Regions from separate parts of the Streptomyces sp. NPDC059247 genome, predicted to be linked through region 2. Evidence: riboswitches for the same ligand, from Rfam matches in the RefSeq annotation. Region 2 holds a riboswitch; each other region holds the start of a gene.
The links. Region 2 has a riboswitch for thiamine pyrophosphate ahead of thiC (phosphomethylpyrimidine synthase ThiC). Riboswitches for the same ligand answer to the same signal wherever they lie in the genome.

Region 1 (4,439 bases), on a different contig from region 2:
GCACGAGCCGCAGCGCCGTCTCCCGGCGCCGTACGGTCCTGGCGTGCACGGCCAGGATCAGGCCCACCGCCACGAACTGCACGAGGGTCAGGACGGCGGCCGTCGGCAGGTCGAGCAGCCGCGCGGTCTGCCGGTAGATCTCCGCCTCCAGGGTGGAGTACGCGCCCCCGCCGAGGATCTGCACGATGCCGAAGGAGGTGAACGTGAACAGGAAGACCATCAGCGCGGCGGCGGCCACCGACGGCACGAGCGCGGGCAGCGTCACCGTCCGCCACGCCGTCCACCGCGAGGCGCCGAGGACCCGGGCGGCCTCCTCCTGGCGCGGGTCCAGCTGGGACCAGAGCCCGCCCACGGTCCGTACGACCACCGCGTAGTTGAAGAACACATGGGCGAGGAGGATCGCCCACACGCTGGTGTCGAGCCGCAGCCCCCACAGCTCGTCCGTCAGCCCGTTCCGGCCGACCAGCGCGAGGAACGCGGTGCCGACGAGGACCGTGGGCAGCACGAACGGGACCGTGACCACGGCCCGCAGGACGCCCTTGCCCGGGAAGTCGAAGCGGGCGAAGACGTACGCCCCCGGCAGCGCGACCAGCAGGGTCAGCGCCGTCGACGCCAGCGCCTGCCAGAGGGTGAAACCGAGGACGTCGAGGATCTCCGGGCGGGCCAGGGTCTCCCCGATCCGGCCCGGCCGCCAGCCGCCGTCGGGCCGCAGCCCCCGGTCCACGATCGACACCACGGGCCAGGCGAAGAAGACCGCGAAGAACGCGACGGGCAGGGCCATCAGGCCCAGCCGCGTCACGTTCCCCCGGACGTCGCGCGCTACTTCACGACCAGCGACGACCACTGCTGGATCCACCCGTCACGCTTCGCGGCGATCTTCTCCGGCGCCATCGTCTCCGGCTTGTCGACGACCACGCCGTGCTTCGTGAACAGCTCGGGAAGCACCGCGTCCGTCACCACCGGGTTGACGAACATCTGGAGCGGCATGTCCTCCTGGAACTTCTTCGAGATCAGGAAGTCGATCAGCGCCTTGCCGCCCTCGGGGTTCTTCGCCCCGTTCAGCAGTCCCGCGAACTCGGTCTGCCGGAAGCAGGTGCCGGTGGACACCCCGGTCGGCGCCTCCGCGGGCCGCGGCTCGCCGTAGAGCACCTCGACCGGGGGGCTGGAGGCGTACGACACGACCAGCGGCCGGTCGCCCTTGGCCTGCTTGCCCCCGGCCGAACCGGAGAACTCCTGGTTGTAGGCCAGCTCCCAGCTGTCGACGGTCTTCACGCCGTTGGCCCTGAGCTTCGTCCAGTAGCCCGCCCAGCCGTCGTCGCCGTACTTCGCGGCGGTGCCGAGCAGGAAGCCGAGCCCCGGGGACGACCGCTCGGGGTTCTCCACCACGAGGAGGTCCTTGTAGGCGGGCTTCACCAGGTCGTCGAAGGTGACGGGCGGCGCCAGCTTCTTGTCCGCGAAGTACTTCTTGTCGTAGTTGACGCAGATGTCCCCGGAGTCGACCGGGGTCACCCGGTGCTCCTTGTCCAGCCGGTACGCGGCCGGGACCCGGTCCAGCCCCTTCGCCTCGTACGGGACGAAGATCCCGTTGTCGAGGGCGCGGGACAGCAGCGTGTTGTCGACGCCGAAGAAGACGTCACCCTGCGGAGAGCCCTTGGTCAGGATCTCCTTGTTCACCGCCTCGCCCGCGTCCCCGCTCTTGAGGACCTTCACGGTGAGACCGGTCCGCTTCGTGAACTCCGCCAGCACCTCCTTGGAGGCGTTGAAGGAGTCGTGGCTCACGAGGGTCACGGTCTTCGGCGCGGGCGCGCCGGACTTCCCCGCCGCGTCGCGGGCGTCGTCCGCCCCGCACGCGGCCAGCGTCGTGACGCCCAGCGCCGCGACGAGCGCGACGGCAGCCGCCTTCTTGGTGCTCACTGACATTCCTCCTGGGTGTGACCAGGAAGAGACGCGGCCCCGCCCACCCGGAGGTGGGCAGGGCGCAACAGCTCGAGTTACGACCGAACTTCCTACCCAGAATGACCTGGGCGAGGTTCAGAGGGTCTGCGGCCTGACGGTCACCGCACTCTCAGCGCTGTGGCGCTCCCCTGTCGGAATATGAAGATGTGTTCGACCTCAGCGTACAAGGTCAGCGCTCGGAGGCCGCCAGCTGTCCACAGGCGCCCTCGATCTCCTGGCCCCGGGTGTCCCGCACGGTCACGGGCACCCCGTGCCGGGCGATGGCCTCGACGAACGCCTTCTCGTCCTCGGGGCGGGACGCGGTCCACTTCGAGCCGGGCGTCGGGTTCAGCGGGATGAGGTTGACGTGCACCCGCTTGCCCTTGAGCAGCCGTCCGAGGAGGTCACCGCGCCAGGCCTGGTCGTTGATGTCCCGGATGAGGGCGTACTCGATCGAGATCCGGCGGCCGGACTTCTCCGCGTACTCCCAGGCCGCGTCCAGGACCTCCCGCACGTTCCAACGGGTGTTCACCGGCACCAGGGTGTCCCGCAGCTCGTCGTCGGGCGCGTGCAGGGAGACCGCGAGACGGCACTTGAAGCCCTCGTCGGCGAAGCGCAGCATCGCGGGGACGAGCCCGACGGTGGAGACGGTGATCCCGCGCTGCGAGAGGCCGAGGCCGTCCGGCTCGGGGTCGGTCAGCCGCCGGATCGCTCCGACGACCCGCTTGTAGTTGGCGAGCGGCTCGCCCATCCCCATGAACACGATGTTCGAGAGGCGGGCGGGCCCGCCGGGGACCTCGCCGTCGCGCAGCGCGCGCATCCCGTCGACGATCTGGTGCACGATCTCGGCGGTCGACAGGTTCCGGTCGAGCCCCGCCTGCCCGGTCGCGCAGAACGGGCAGTTCATCCCGCACCCGGCCTGCGAGGAGATGCACATCGTCACCCGGTCCGGGTAGCGCATGAGCACCGACTCGACCAGCGTGCCGTCGTGCAGCCGCCACAGCGTCTTACGGGTGGTGTCGTCGTCGCAGGACAGGTGCCGCACCACCGACATCAGGTCGGGCAGCAGCTCCCCGGCCAGCTTCTCGCGCGAGGCGGCGGGGATGTCGGTCCACTCGGCGGGGTCGTGCGCGTACCGCGCGAAGTAGTGCGTCGACAGCTGCTTGGCGCGGAAGGGCTTCTCGCCGATGGCGGCGACGGCTTCCTTCCGCTCCGCGGGCGACAGGTCCGCGAGGTGCCGCGGCGGCTGCTTGGCACCGCGCGGGGCGACGAAAGTGAGTTCTCCGGGGGTCGGACGGGCCACGACGGGCGTCTCCTCAGGACGACGAGGTCTGGCACCACCCGACGGGCGGGGAACCACGGCGGCACACTGCCGGAGCCGGGACCTCAGGATCACCCCCGCGGCAGCGGGGCGTACGAAGGGCTCGCGACGCGGTGCGCCACGAGCCCTTCCAGAGTACCCGCTGTCCGTCAACCCGTTCCGACGAAGAGCGCGAGCAGCAGCCAGACCACCGGCGCCGTCGGCAGCAGCGAGTCCAGCCGGTCCATGATGCCGCCGTGCCCGGGCAGCAGCGTGCCCATGTCCTTGATGCCCAGGTCCCGCTTGATCATCGACTCGCCGAGGTCGCCGAGCGTCGCGCTCGCCGCCACCGCGAGACCGAGGACCAGGCCCTGCCACCAGACGCCGTCGTCGATCAGGAACTGCATACAGAGCGCGCCCGCCGCCATCGCGAACACCACCGCGCCGACCAGGCCCTCACGGGTCTTTCCGGGACTGATCCTCGGGGCCAGCTTGTGCTTGCCGAACCGCCAGCCGATCGCGTACGCCCCGGTGTCGCTGACCACGGTCAGGAGCAGGAACGTGAGCACCCGCCGCGGACCGTCGTCGGCGGCGAGCAGCAGCGCCACGAAGGTCGCCAGGAACGGCACGTAGAACGCGGCGAACACTCCCGCCGTGACGTCCTTCAGATACCCCTCGGGGGGCTCCGTCATCCGCCACACGAGCACCGCGAGCGCCGTCAGGGCCATCGCCACCCAGGCGCCCTCGGCACCCCGGAGGTAACCGGCGACGACCATCGCCGCGCCGCCCACCGCGAGCGGCACCAGCGGAGCCCTGATCGCCTTGCGCTCCTGGAGGCGGGAGGTCAGCTCCCACAGGCCCACGACCACGGCGACCACGAGCACGCCGACGAAGGCCGGCTTCCAGAACAGCGACGCGATGATGACGACGCCGAGTCCGACCCCGACCCCTATGGCAGCGCCCAGATCGCGCCCCGCGTTCTTCTTCTGCCGGGGCTCCGAGGGCGGCCCGGACGGCGGAGGCGGGGCGGGGCTGGGCATGGGCTCCTGCGGGTGCTCGTGCGGCGTCTCGTCACGGAACAGGGGACCGCTCGGGTGAGCGGCCCCCCGGCCGTGATCGTCCTGGAATCCGCCGGCGGGAACGTCGGGCACGATGGGCATGGGGCGAGTCTGCGGTGCCCCGTGCCGATCGGGTGCGGGACCCG
Region 2 (4,439 bases):
CTCGACGACGCACTGAACACCGCCCGCACCCGTCCGGATCTCGACGGAGCGGGCGACCGCCTCACCCTCGTACAGCTGCGTGCCCTCACGCTGAACGCGACCACTCTGGTCACCAGCGCGGCGGCGAGCGAGTACGAGCACTACGTGAAGGTCCGCGAGCAGCACCGCGCGGCCCTCGGCAGCCGCCCCTCGACCGCCGACCGTCCGGGACCGGACGGCGCGGGTGTCGTCGCCGTCCTCACCGTCATGGTGCCCGTCCTCGCGGGCGCGGCGGCCGTCATCCTCCTGCTGACGGGCGCGGTCCTGCACGCCCTCACCCCGACCGTGGCGTTCGGCGCGACGCTGCTCACCGCCGGTCTGGTCTTCGGGACGGTGGCCGCGGCGGGACTGCTCTGCGCCGCCGTGGGACTCCTCGTGACGGCCCTGCGCAACGGCCCCGCGGAGGTGGGCGAGGACGTCGTGGAGGACGAGCTGTCCCGCGCCCGGGAGGCCTGGCGCCTGGCCCTCCTCGAACGCGGGATCGTGCCCTTCCTCCACGACGTCCTCGCCGCCGCCGCACCCGGGCCCGACACCCCGGACGGCTGAGACCGGTACCGGTACCGGTCTCAGCGACGGCGGTGGATCAGTCCGCGAGCGGGAGGTACACGCGGTTGCCGCTCGCGGCGAACTCCTGGGACTTCCCGGCCATCCCCGCCTCGATCTCCTCCTGGGTACCGCCGTGCTCCCGCCGGATGTCCTGCGAGATCTTCATCGAACAGAACTTCGGCCCGCACATGGAACAGAAGTGCGCCGTCTTCGCGGGCTCCGCGGGCAGCGTCTCGTCATGGAACTCACGCGCGGTGTCGGGGTCGAGCGCCAGGTTGAACTGGTCCTCCCAGCGGAACTCGAACCGCGCGTCGGACAGCGCGTCGTCCCATTCCTGCGCGCCCGGATGCCCCTTGGCCAGGTCCGCCGCGTGCGCCGCGATCTTGTACGTGATGACACCGGTCTTCACGTCGTCCCGGTTCGGCAGCCCCAGGTGCTCCTTGGGCGTGACGTAGCAGAGCATCGCCGTGCCCCACCAGGCGATCATCGCCGCGCCGATGCCGGAGGTGATGTGGTCGTACGCGGGCGCCACGTCCGTCGTCAGCGGACCGAGCGTGTAGAACGGCGCCTCCTCGCAGATCTCCTGCTGGAGGTCGATGTTCTCCTTGATCTTGTGCATCGGGACGTGCCCGGGGCCCTCGATCATCGTCTGCACGTGGTGCCGCTTGGCGATCGTGTTCAGCTCGCCGAGCGTGCGCAGCTCCGCGAACTGCGCCTCGTCGTTGGCGTCCGCGATCGAACCGGGGCGCAGTCCGTCGCCGAGCGAGTACGTGACGTCGTAGGCCGCGAGGATCTCGCAGAGCTCCTCGAAGTGCGTGTAGAGGAAGTTCTCCTTGTGGTGCGCGAGGCACCAGGCGGCCATGATCGAGCCGCCGCGCGAGACGATGCCGGTCTTGCGGCGCGCGGTGAGCGGCACGTACGGCAGGAGTACGCCGGCGTGCACGGTCATGTAGTCCACGCCCTGCTCGGCCTGTTCGACGACCGTGTCCTTGTAGATCTCCCAGGTCAGTTCCTCGGCCCTGCCGTCGACCTTCTCCAGCGCCTGGTAGAGCGGCACGGTGCCGATCGGTACGGGGGAGTTGCGCAGGACCCACTCGCGGGTGGTGTGGATGTTGCGGCCGGTGGACAGGTCCATGACCGTGTCGGCGCCCCACTTGGTCGCCCAGGTCATCTTCTCCACCTCCTCCTCGATGGAGGAGGTGACGGCGGAGTTGCCGATGTTGGCGTTGACCTTCACCAGGAACCGCTTGCCGATGATCATCGGCTCGATCTCGGGGTGGTTGACGTTCGCGGGCAGCACCGCGCGGCCCGCCGCGATCTCCTCCCGCACGACCTCGGGGGAGACGTTCTCCCGGATCGCCACGTACTCCATCTCCGGGGTGATCTCGCCCCGGCGGGCGTACGCGAGCTGGGTCACCGCCCTGCCCTCGCGGCCCCGGCGGGGCAGCCGGGGCCGGCCGGGAAAGACGGCGTCGAGGTTCTTGAGCCCGCCGCGCGGCGAGGTGTGCTTGATGCCGTCGTCCTCGGGGCGGACCGGGCGCCCCGCGTACTCCTCGGTGTCACCGCGCGCGACGATCCAGTTCTCGCGCAGGGCCGAGAGGCCCCGCCGCACATCGGTGTCGACGGTCGGGTCGGTGTACGGGCCGGAGGTGTCGTACAGCGTGACGTCCCGGCCGTTGGTGAGGTGCACCTGACGGACCGGCACCCGGAGGTCGGGGCGCGAGCCCTGGACGTACCCCTTGTGCCAACCGGGCGTGCGCTGCTGCCCGTCGGCCCGGTTCTGGTCGGAGGCAGGCGTGCGTGCATCCTGAATGGTCATGAGACCGATCTCCCTACGCCGGCATTACCCGGTAACAGGTTCGGCGGTCGGCGCAGCCCTTTCCCGTACGTACATCAGTACGCGCGTACGGTGATCAGCGCCCTCTCAGCCCGGTGCTCCGAGCTCCCGCGTGTGCAAAGGTGCCACCACGCTAGCGCCATCCCTGGCGTGCTGAACAGTGGGCCCCTGCCGTTCTTGCGATGATCGGTCGGTGACTTCCCCCCATCAGACCCCCGAACCGCACGGCCACGGGCACGGCCATGGGCACAGCCACAGCCACGGTCCCGCCGCCCCGGTCTCCCGCCATCTGCGCAAGGTCATCGCCGCGATCCTGATCCCGTTCGCCACCGCCGTGGTGGTCGGTCTGGTGGTGCTGTGGCCGGGCGGCACCCCGGCGCACGAGCGCACCGGAGTCGGCTTCGACCGGCAGACGGAGCAGGGCAAGGTCGTCTCCGTGCAGTACGTCGACTGCGCGTCGGTCAATGCCGGGCAGGTCCCGCCGACCGGAGACACCTCCACCCCGGAGGGGCGCGAGGCCGTCGACTCCCGGCGGGGGCAGTGCGCGAAGGCGACGGTCGAGGTCGCCAGCGGGCCGGAGAAGGGGCGGCGGTTCACCGAGATCGTGCAGCCGGACGCGCCCCGTCAACTCCACCAGGGACAGGGCGTGGTGGTGGCGTACGCCCCCGACGCGCCCCACGATCTCCAGTACTCCGTGACGGACGTCAACCGGAAGCTGCCGATCGCCCTGCTCGCGGGGATCTTCGCGCTCGCGGTGGTGCTCGTCGGACGGCTGCGGGGCCTGATGGCGCTCGTCGCGCTCGTCATCAGCTTCCTCGTGCTGACGTTCTTCATCCTGCCCGCGATCCTGGAGGGATCGAATCCGCTGGTCGTGGCGGTGGTCGGATCGAGCGTGATCATGCTGGCCGCGCTCTATCTGTGCCATGGCCTCTCGGCCCGCACCTCGGTCGCGGTGCTCGGGACGCTGATCTCGCTGCTGCTGATCGGTCTGCTCGGGTCGCTCTTCATCGACTGGGCCTCGCTGAGCGGCAACACCGACGACAACACCGGACTGATCCACGGCCTCTACCCGGACATCGACATGTCCGGTCTGCTGCTCGCCGGAATCATCATCGGATCGCTCGGTGTGCTCGACGACGTCACGGTCACCCAGACCTCGGCCGTCTGGGAACTGCACCAGGCCGACCCGGACATGGGGCCGCGCGCGCTGTACCGGGCCGGGATCCGGATCGGCCGCGACCACATCGCCTCGGTGGTGAACACCCTGGTGCTGGCGTACGCGGGCGCCGCCCTTCCGCTGCTTCTCCTGTTCTCGATCGCGCAGAGCAGCATGGGGACGGTGGCCAACAGCGAGTTGGTCGCCGAGGAGATCGTCCGGACCCTGGTCGGCTCGATCGGACTGGTCGCCTCCGTGCCGCTCACCACGGCGCTCGCGGCCCTGGTGGTCTCCGCCGACCGGGAACGGGCCGGAGGCGCGGGGCGTGCCGGGGGGCCGACGGCGGCCGGTGACCGTACGGGAGCGGGCGCCCGGAGGGCGACTGGCGCGCGGGGCGGGCGCCGTCGCCGCGCCAAGTGAGGGCCGCGGGACGGCGGGTACCGGCGAACAGCCAGGACAGGAGGCCCGTTCACACCGGTCGGTACGGGAAAGGTGTCACCGTGCTGGTGGGTACGGGGACGGTGAGGGCGTCGTCGTGCGGGACGCCCCGGGCGCGGGGGAAGATGTCGGCCCCGTGCCGGGTGGTGGGCGCCGGTCAGGCCGCCGGGCCCGCGCTCTCCTCGGCGAGGATGCGGCCGAGCGCGGCTTCCAGATTGTCCTCGAAGTCGCCCAGGTTCCGTTCCTGACCGAGCGGGACCAGCTTGTCCGTGCGGTCGAGGAACGCGACGAGCGGTGGCGCGCTGGCCCGGAACAGGGCCCGGTCGCTTCCGACCTGGAGCCTGATGGAGACGTCCGAGAGACCCTCCGGCTCCGTCGGGGCGATGTGCACATCGCCCTCCCCGCTCGGCCTGTTGATCCCGT
Region 3 (4,439 bases), on a different contig from region 2:
GACCGCGTCGGCGAGGACGGCGAGGTGCTCCAGCTCCTCGGCCGCCTCCATGCCCTTGTCGCGGAGCTGGACGATGTCGACGCCGGAGGAGAGCACCGCGTCCAGGAAGGCGGGCAGGTCGCCCTGGCGCTTCCGTGCGTCGGTGCACAGGTAGAGCCGGGCGTCGGCGAGCTGCTCACGAGGCGTGGGCACGGTTGGGTTCCCCCCGTCGGTGGCGCGGGGCGCGGCGGTCGGTCCCGGGCGGGGCCGGACGCCGCGACGCGCGCGGATGGTGTCTTCGGTGCCGGGTCAGAGGGCGAGCGCCTGGGCGCGGCGCTTCACCTCCGTGCCGCGATTCTCGCCGAGCGCCTGGGCGGGCGTGCCCGGCAGGCTCTCGTCCGGGGTGAAGAGCCACTCCAGCATCTCCTCGTCGGTGAAGCCGTCGTCGCGCAGCAGCGTGAGGGTGCCGACGAGGCCCTTGACGATCTGGTCCTCCTGGAGGAAGGCGGCGGGGATCTGCAGGGAGTTGTTCGGTCCCCGGCGGACGGCGATGAGCTGGCCTTCCTTGATCAGCTGTCGCACGCGGGTCACGTCGATGTCGAGCATCTCCGCGATGTCGGGCACATAGAGCCAGGCGGGGACGAGCGCATCGATCTTTACGTCAATCTGGGTCACGGGGACAAGCCTGCCATCCCGGACCGCCGGCCGGTAGCCGGGCCCTACCGGACGGCCGCCTTCAGGGGCACGGAGGGGTCCGCCGCGCGGACGGGGTCGACCGGGGTGCCGGTCTCGATGAGCCTGCGGCCCTGGGCCAGGTCGCGGGGGCGGCCGACGGCCAGCAGGGCGACGGGGACCCCGGCGCGCAGCCAGAGCACGGACCAGGCGTCGTCGGCGGGGTCGCCGCGCCGGACGAGCGCGTCCGCGTGGGCGTGGTGGCCCGCGTACTGGACGAAGCGGCCGAACTGCTCGGACCAGAAGTACGGGACGGGGTCGTACGGCCCCGTGTCCGTCCCGGTGATCGCCGAGGCGACGGTGCGCGGGCCCTGGAGGGCGTTGTCCCAGTGGTGGACGAGGAGCCGTTCGCCGTAGCGGGCGGAGGGGAAGGAGGCGCAGTCGCCGACGGCGTACACATCGGGCAGGGAGGTGCGCAGCCGGTCGTCGGCGGTGACGGCGCCGCTCGGGTCGAGGGCGATGCCGGAGCCGGTGAGCCAGTCGGTGGCGGGGCGTGCCCCGATGCCGACGACGACGGCTTCGGCGGGGAGTTCGCGGCCGTCGGCGAGGACGACCCGGCCGGGTGCGACGGTGGCCACGCGCGCGCGGGTGAGGAGTTCGGCGCCGCTCGCCCCGTACCACTCGGCCATGGGGGCGGCGATCTCGGCGGGCAGGACCCCGGCGAGGGGGAGGTCCGCCGCCTCGACGACGGTGACGGGACATCCGGCCGCGCGGGCGGCGGTGGCGAACTCGGCGCCGATCCAGCCCGCGCCGACGACCACGACGGCGCTGCGGCGGGCCAGGACGGGGCCGAGGCGGACGGCGTCGTCGAGGGTGCGGAGCAGATGGACCCCGGGGACGCCCTCGGTGCCGGGCAGGGTGAGGGGGCGGGCGCCGGTGGCGAGGACGAGGACGTCGTAGCCGAGGGGTCCCTCCCCGGTGTCGATCTCGTGGGCGTCGGCGCGCAGTCCAGTGACGTCCAGGCCGAGGCGGAGGGTGACGTCGAGGTCGTCGAAGGAGATGTCGAAGGCGGAGTCCTCGGCCTCGCCGAGGAGGACCGCCTTGGAGAGCGGGGGCCGGTCGTAGGGCCGGTGGGGTTCGTCGCCGATGAGGGTGACGGGGCCGGTGAAGCCCTGTTCGCGCAGGGCGACGGCGGTCTGGACGCCCGCCATCCCGGCGCCGACGATCACGACGTGCTGCTGGTCCCGCTTCTGCTCGCTCACCCGGCCACCCTACGCACCTGACGAACCGTCAGGAAGTCGGGGTGGGGCGGGGGCCTGTGGCCACCCGGCCGGCGGGCTAGTCTGGCGGTCGTAAAGCACTCGCGGGAGCCCGGACGCACCGGGCTGAGAGGGAGGCTGGGACGGCCTCCGACCGTACGAACCTGATCCGGGTCATGCCGGCGAAGGGAGGGGCTGGACGCCCATGCGTTCTTCCGATGTCCTCGTGGTCGGGGGCGGCATCATCGGCCTGGTCACGGCCTGGCGGGCCGCGCGGCGCGGACTGAGCACCGCCGTCGTCGACCCCGACCCCGGCGGCGGAGCGGCCCGGGTCGCCGCCGGGATGCTCGCCGCCGTCACCGAACTCCACTACGGCGAGGAGACCCTCCTGGGGCTCAACCTCGCCTCCGCCGCGCGCTACCCCGCCTTCGTCGCCGAACTGGAGGAGGCCACCGGCCACGACGTCGGCCACCGCGCCTGCGGCACCCTCGCCGTCGCCCTCGACGCCGACGACCGGGCCCATCTGCGCGAGCTGCACGCCCTCCAGACCCGCTGCGGACTCGCCTCCGAATGGCTCAGCGGACGCGAGTGCCGCCGTCTCGAACCGATGCTCGCGCCCGGGGTGCGCGGCGGACTGCGGGTGGACGGCGACCACCAGGTCGACCCGCGCAGGCTCGCCGCCGCCCTCCTCCTCGCCTGCGAACGCGCCGGAGTGGTCTTCCACCGCACCCTGGCCCACGGCCTGACGGCCACCGCCGACCGGGCGCGCGGCGCCGTGCTCGCCGACGGCGGGCACCTCGCCGCCGACCAGGTGGTGCTCGCGGCGGGCAGTCTGAGCGGACGCCTCGCGGGCGTGCCCGAGGAGGTCCTCCCGCCGGTGCGCCCGGTCAAGGGCCAGGTCCTGCGGCTGCGGATACCGGCCGCGTACGCCCCCTTCCTGTCCCGGACGGTCCGTGCCGTCGTCCGGGGCAGCCACGTCTACCTGGTGCCCCGCGCCAACGGCGAGCTGGTCGTCGGCGCCACCAGCGAGGAACTCGGCTGGGACACCACGGTGACCGCGGGCGGGGTGTACGAGCTGCTGCGCGACGCCCACGAACTGGTCCCCGGCATCACCGAGCTGCCGCTCACCGAGACCCTGGCGGGGCTCCGCCCCGGCTCCCCCGACAACGCGCCCCTGCTCGGCCCCACCGCCCTGCCCGGCCTGCACCTGGCCACCGGCCACCACCGCAACGGGGTGCTGCTGACCCCCGTCACCGGCGACGTGATGGCCGAGGTCCTCACCACCGGCGTCCTCCCCGAGGAGGCGCGCCCCTTCTCCCCCCGCCGCTTCTCCCCCGCCCCTCCCGTACGCCAGGAGCAGCCCGCATGATCGTGTCCGTGAACGGGGAGGCGCGCGAGCTGCCCGGCCCGCTCTCCCTCGACGCCCTCGTCGCCACCCTGACCACGGCCCGCACCGGGGTCGCCGCCGCCCTCAACGAGACGGTCGTGCCGCGCGGCCAGTGGGCCACGACCCCGCTCGGCGAGGGCGACCGGGTGGAGGTCCTCACCGCGGTCCAGGGGGGCTGAGCGCGATGTCCGACGACGTGTTCGTCCTCGGCGGCGCGGAGTTCTCCTCTCGGCTGGTCATGGGTACCGGCGGGGCCCCCAGCCTCGACGTCCTGGAGCGCTCGCTGGCCGCCTCGGGCACCGAGCTGACCACCGTCGCCATGCGGCGGCTCGACCCGACCGTGCGGGGCTCGGTCCTCTCCGTCCTGGAGCGGCTCGGCATCCGGGTGCTGCCCAACACGGCGGGCTGTTTCACCGCGGGCGAGGCGGTCCTGACCGCCCGGCTCGCCCGGGAGGCGCTGGGCACCGACTGGGTCAAGCTGGAGGTCGTCGCCGACGAGCGGACCCTGCTGCCGGACGGCGAGGAACTCCTCGACGCGGCCGAGACCCTCGTCGACGACGGGTTCACCGTGCTCCCGTACACCAACGACGACCCGGTCCTCGCCCGGAAGCTGGAGGACGTGGGCTGCGCGGCGATCATGCCGCTGGGCTCCCCCATCGGCTCCGGGCTCGGCATCCGCAACCCGCACAACTTCGAGCTGATCGTGGAACGGGCCGGGGTGCCGGTGATCCTCGACGCGGGCGCGGGCACCGCGTCGGACGCGACGCTCGCGATGGAGCTGGGGTGCGCGGCGGTGATGCTGGCCTCGGCGGTGACCCGGGCGCAGGAGCCGGTCCTGATGGCGTCGGCGATGCGGCACGCGGTCGAGGCGGGACGGCTGGCCCGCCGGGCGGGCCGCATCCCGCGCCGCCACTTCGCGGAGGCGTCCTCCCCGGTGACGGGCCGGGCCGACCTGGACCCGGAGCGCCCGGCCTTCTGAGCGCCCCGGCGGGACGCTCGTCACAGCTGTGCCCCGGTACCCGGCGGCAGGGCGGGTGCCGGGCCCGCGGCTCGTAGACTCGACGCCGTGGACACGACCCTTCAGGACCCCCTCGTCGGGCGGCTGCTCGACGGCCGCTACCGCGTCGACGCGCGCATCGCCG

Region 1: it holds a riboswitch for thiamine pyrophosphate, as region 2 does, so the genes downstream of both, ACFXGN_RS24385 (thiamine ABC transporter substrate binding subunit) here and thiC (phosphomethylpyrimidine synthase ThiC) in region 2, are expected to answer to the same signal.
Region 3: it holds a riboswitch for thiamine pyrophosphate, as region 2 does, so the genes downstream of both, thiO (glycine oxidase ThiO) here and thiC (phosphomethylpyrimidine synthase ThiC) in region 2, are expected to answer to the same signal.

What each region holds. Positions count from the first base shown of each region.
Region 1 covers NZ_JBHYZW010000015.1:72,751-77,189, reverse strand. The annotation lists gene ACFXGN_RS24390 (ABC transporter permease) at 1-781, opposite strand, end outside; gene ACFXGN_RS24385 (thiamine ABC transporter substrate binding subunit) at 820-1,920, opposite strand; TPP riboswitch at 1,986-2,096, opposite strand; gene rlmN (23S rRNA (adenine(2503)-C(2))-methyltransferase RlmN) at 2,126-3,238, opposite strand; gene ACFXGN_RS24375 (phosphatidate cytidylyltransferase) at 3,406-4,439, opposite strand, start outside.
Region 2 covers NZ_JBHYZW010000002.1:213,887-218,325, forward strand. The annotation lists gene ACFXGN_RS04875 (hypothetical protein) at 1-585, shown strand, start outside; gene thiC (phosphomethylpyrimidine synthase ThiC) at 623-2,404, opposite strand; TPP riboswitch at 2,398-2,544, opposite strand; gene ACFXGN_RS04885 (YibE/F family protein) at 2,616-3,998, shown strand; gene ACFXGN_RS04890 (SsgA family sporulation/cell division regulator) at 4,174-4,439, opposite strand, start outside.
Region 3 covers NZ_JBHYZW010000003.1:353,351-357,789, forward strand. The annotation lists gene thiE (thiamine phosphate synthase) at 1-192, opposite strand, end outside; gene ACFXGN_RS08640 (Rv2175c family DNA-binding protein) at 289-654, opposite strand; gene ACFXGN_RS08645 (NAD(P)/FAD-dependent oxidoreductase) at 699-1,913, opposite strand; TPP riboswitch at 2,005-2,118, shown strand; gene thiO (glycine oxidase ThiO) at 2,116-3,279, shown strand; gene thiS (sulfur carrier protein ThiS) at 3,276-3,476, shown strand; gene ACFXGN_RS08660 (thiazole synthase) at 3,482-4,276, shown strand; gene pknB (Stk1 family PASTA domain-containing Ser/Thr kinase) at 4,364-4,439, shown strand, end outside.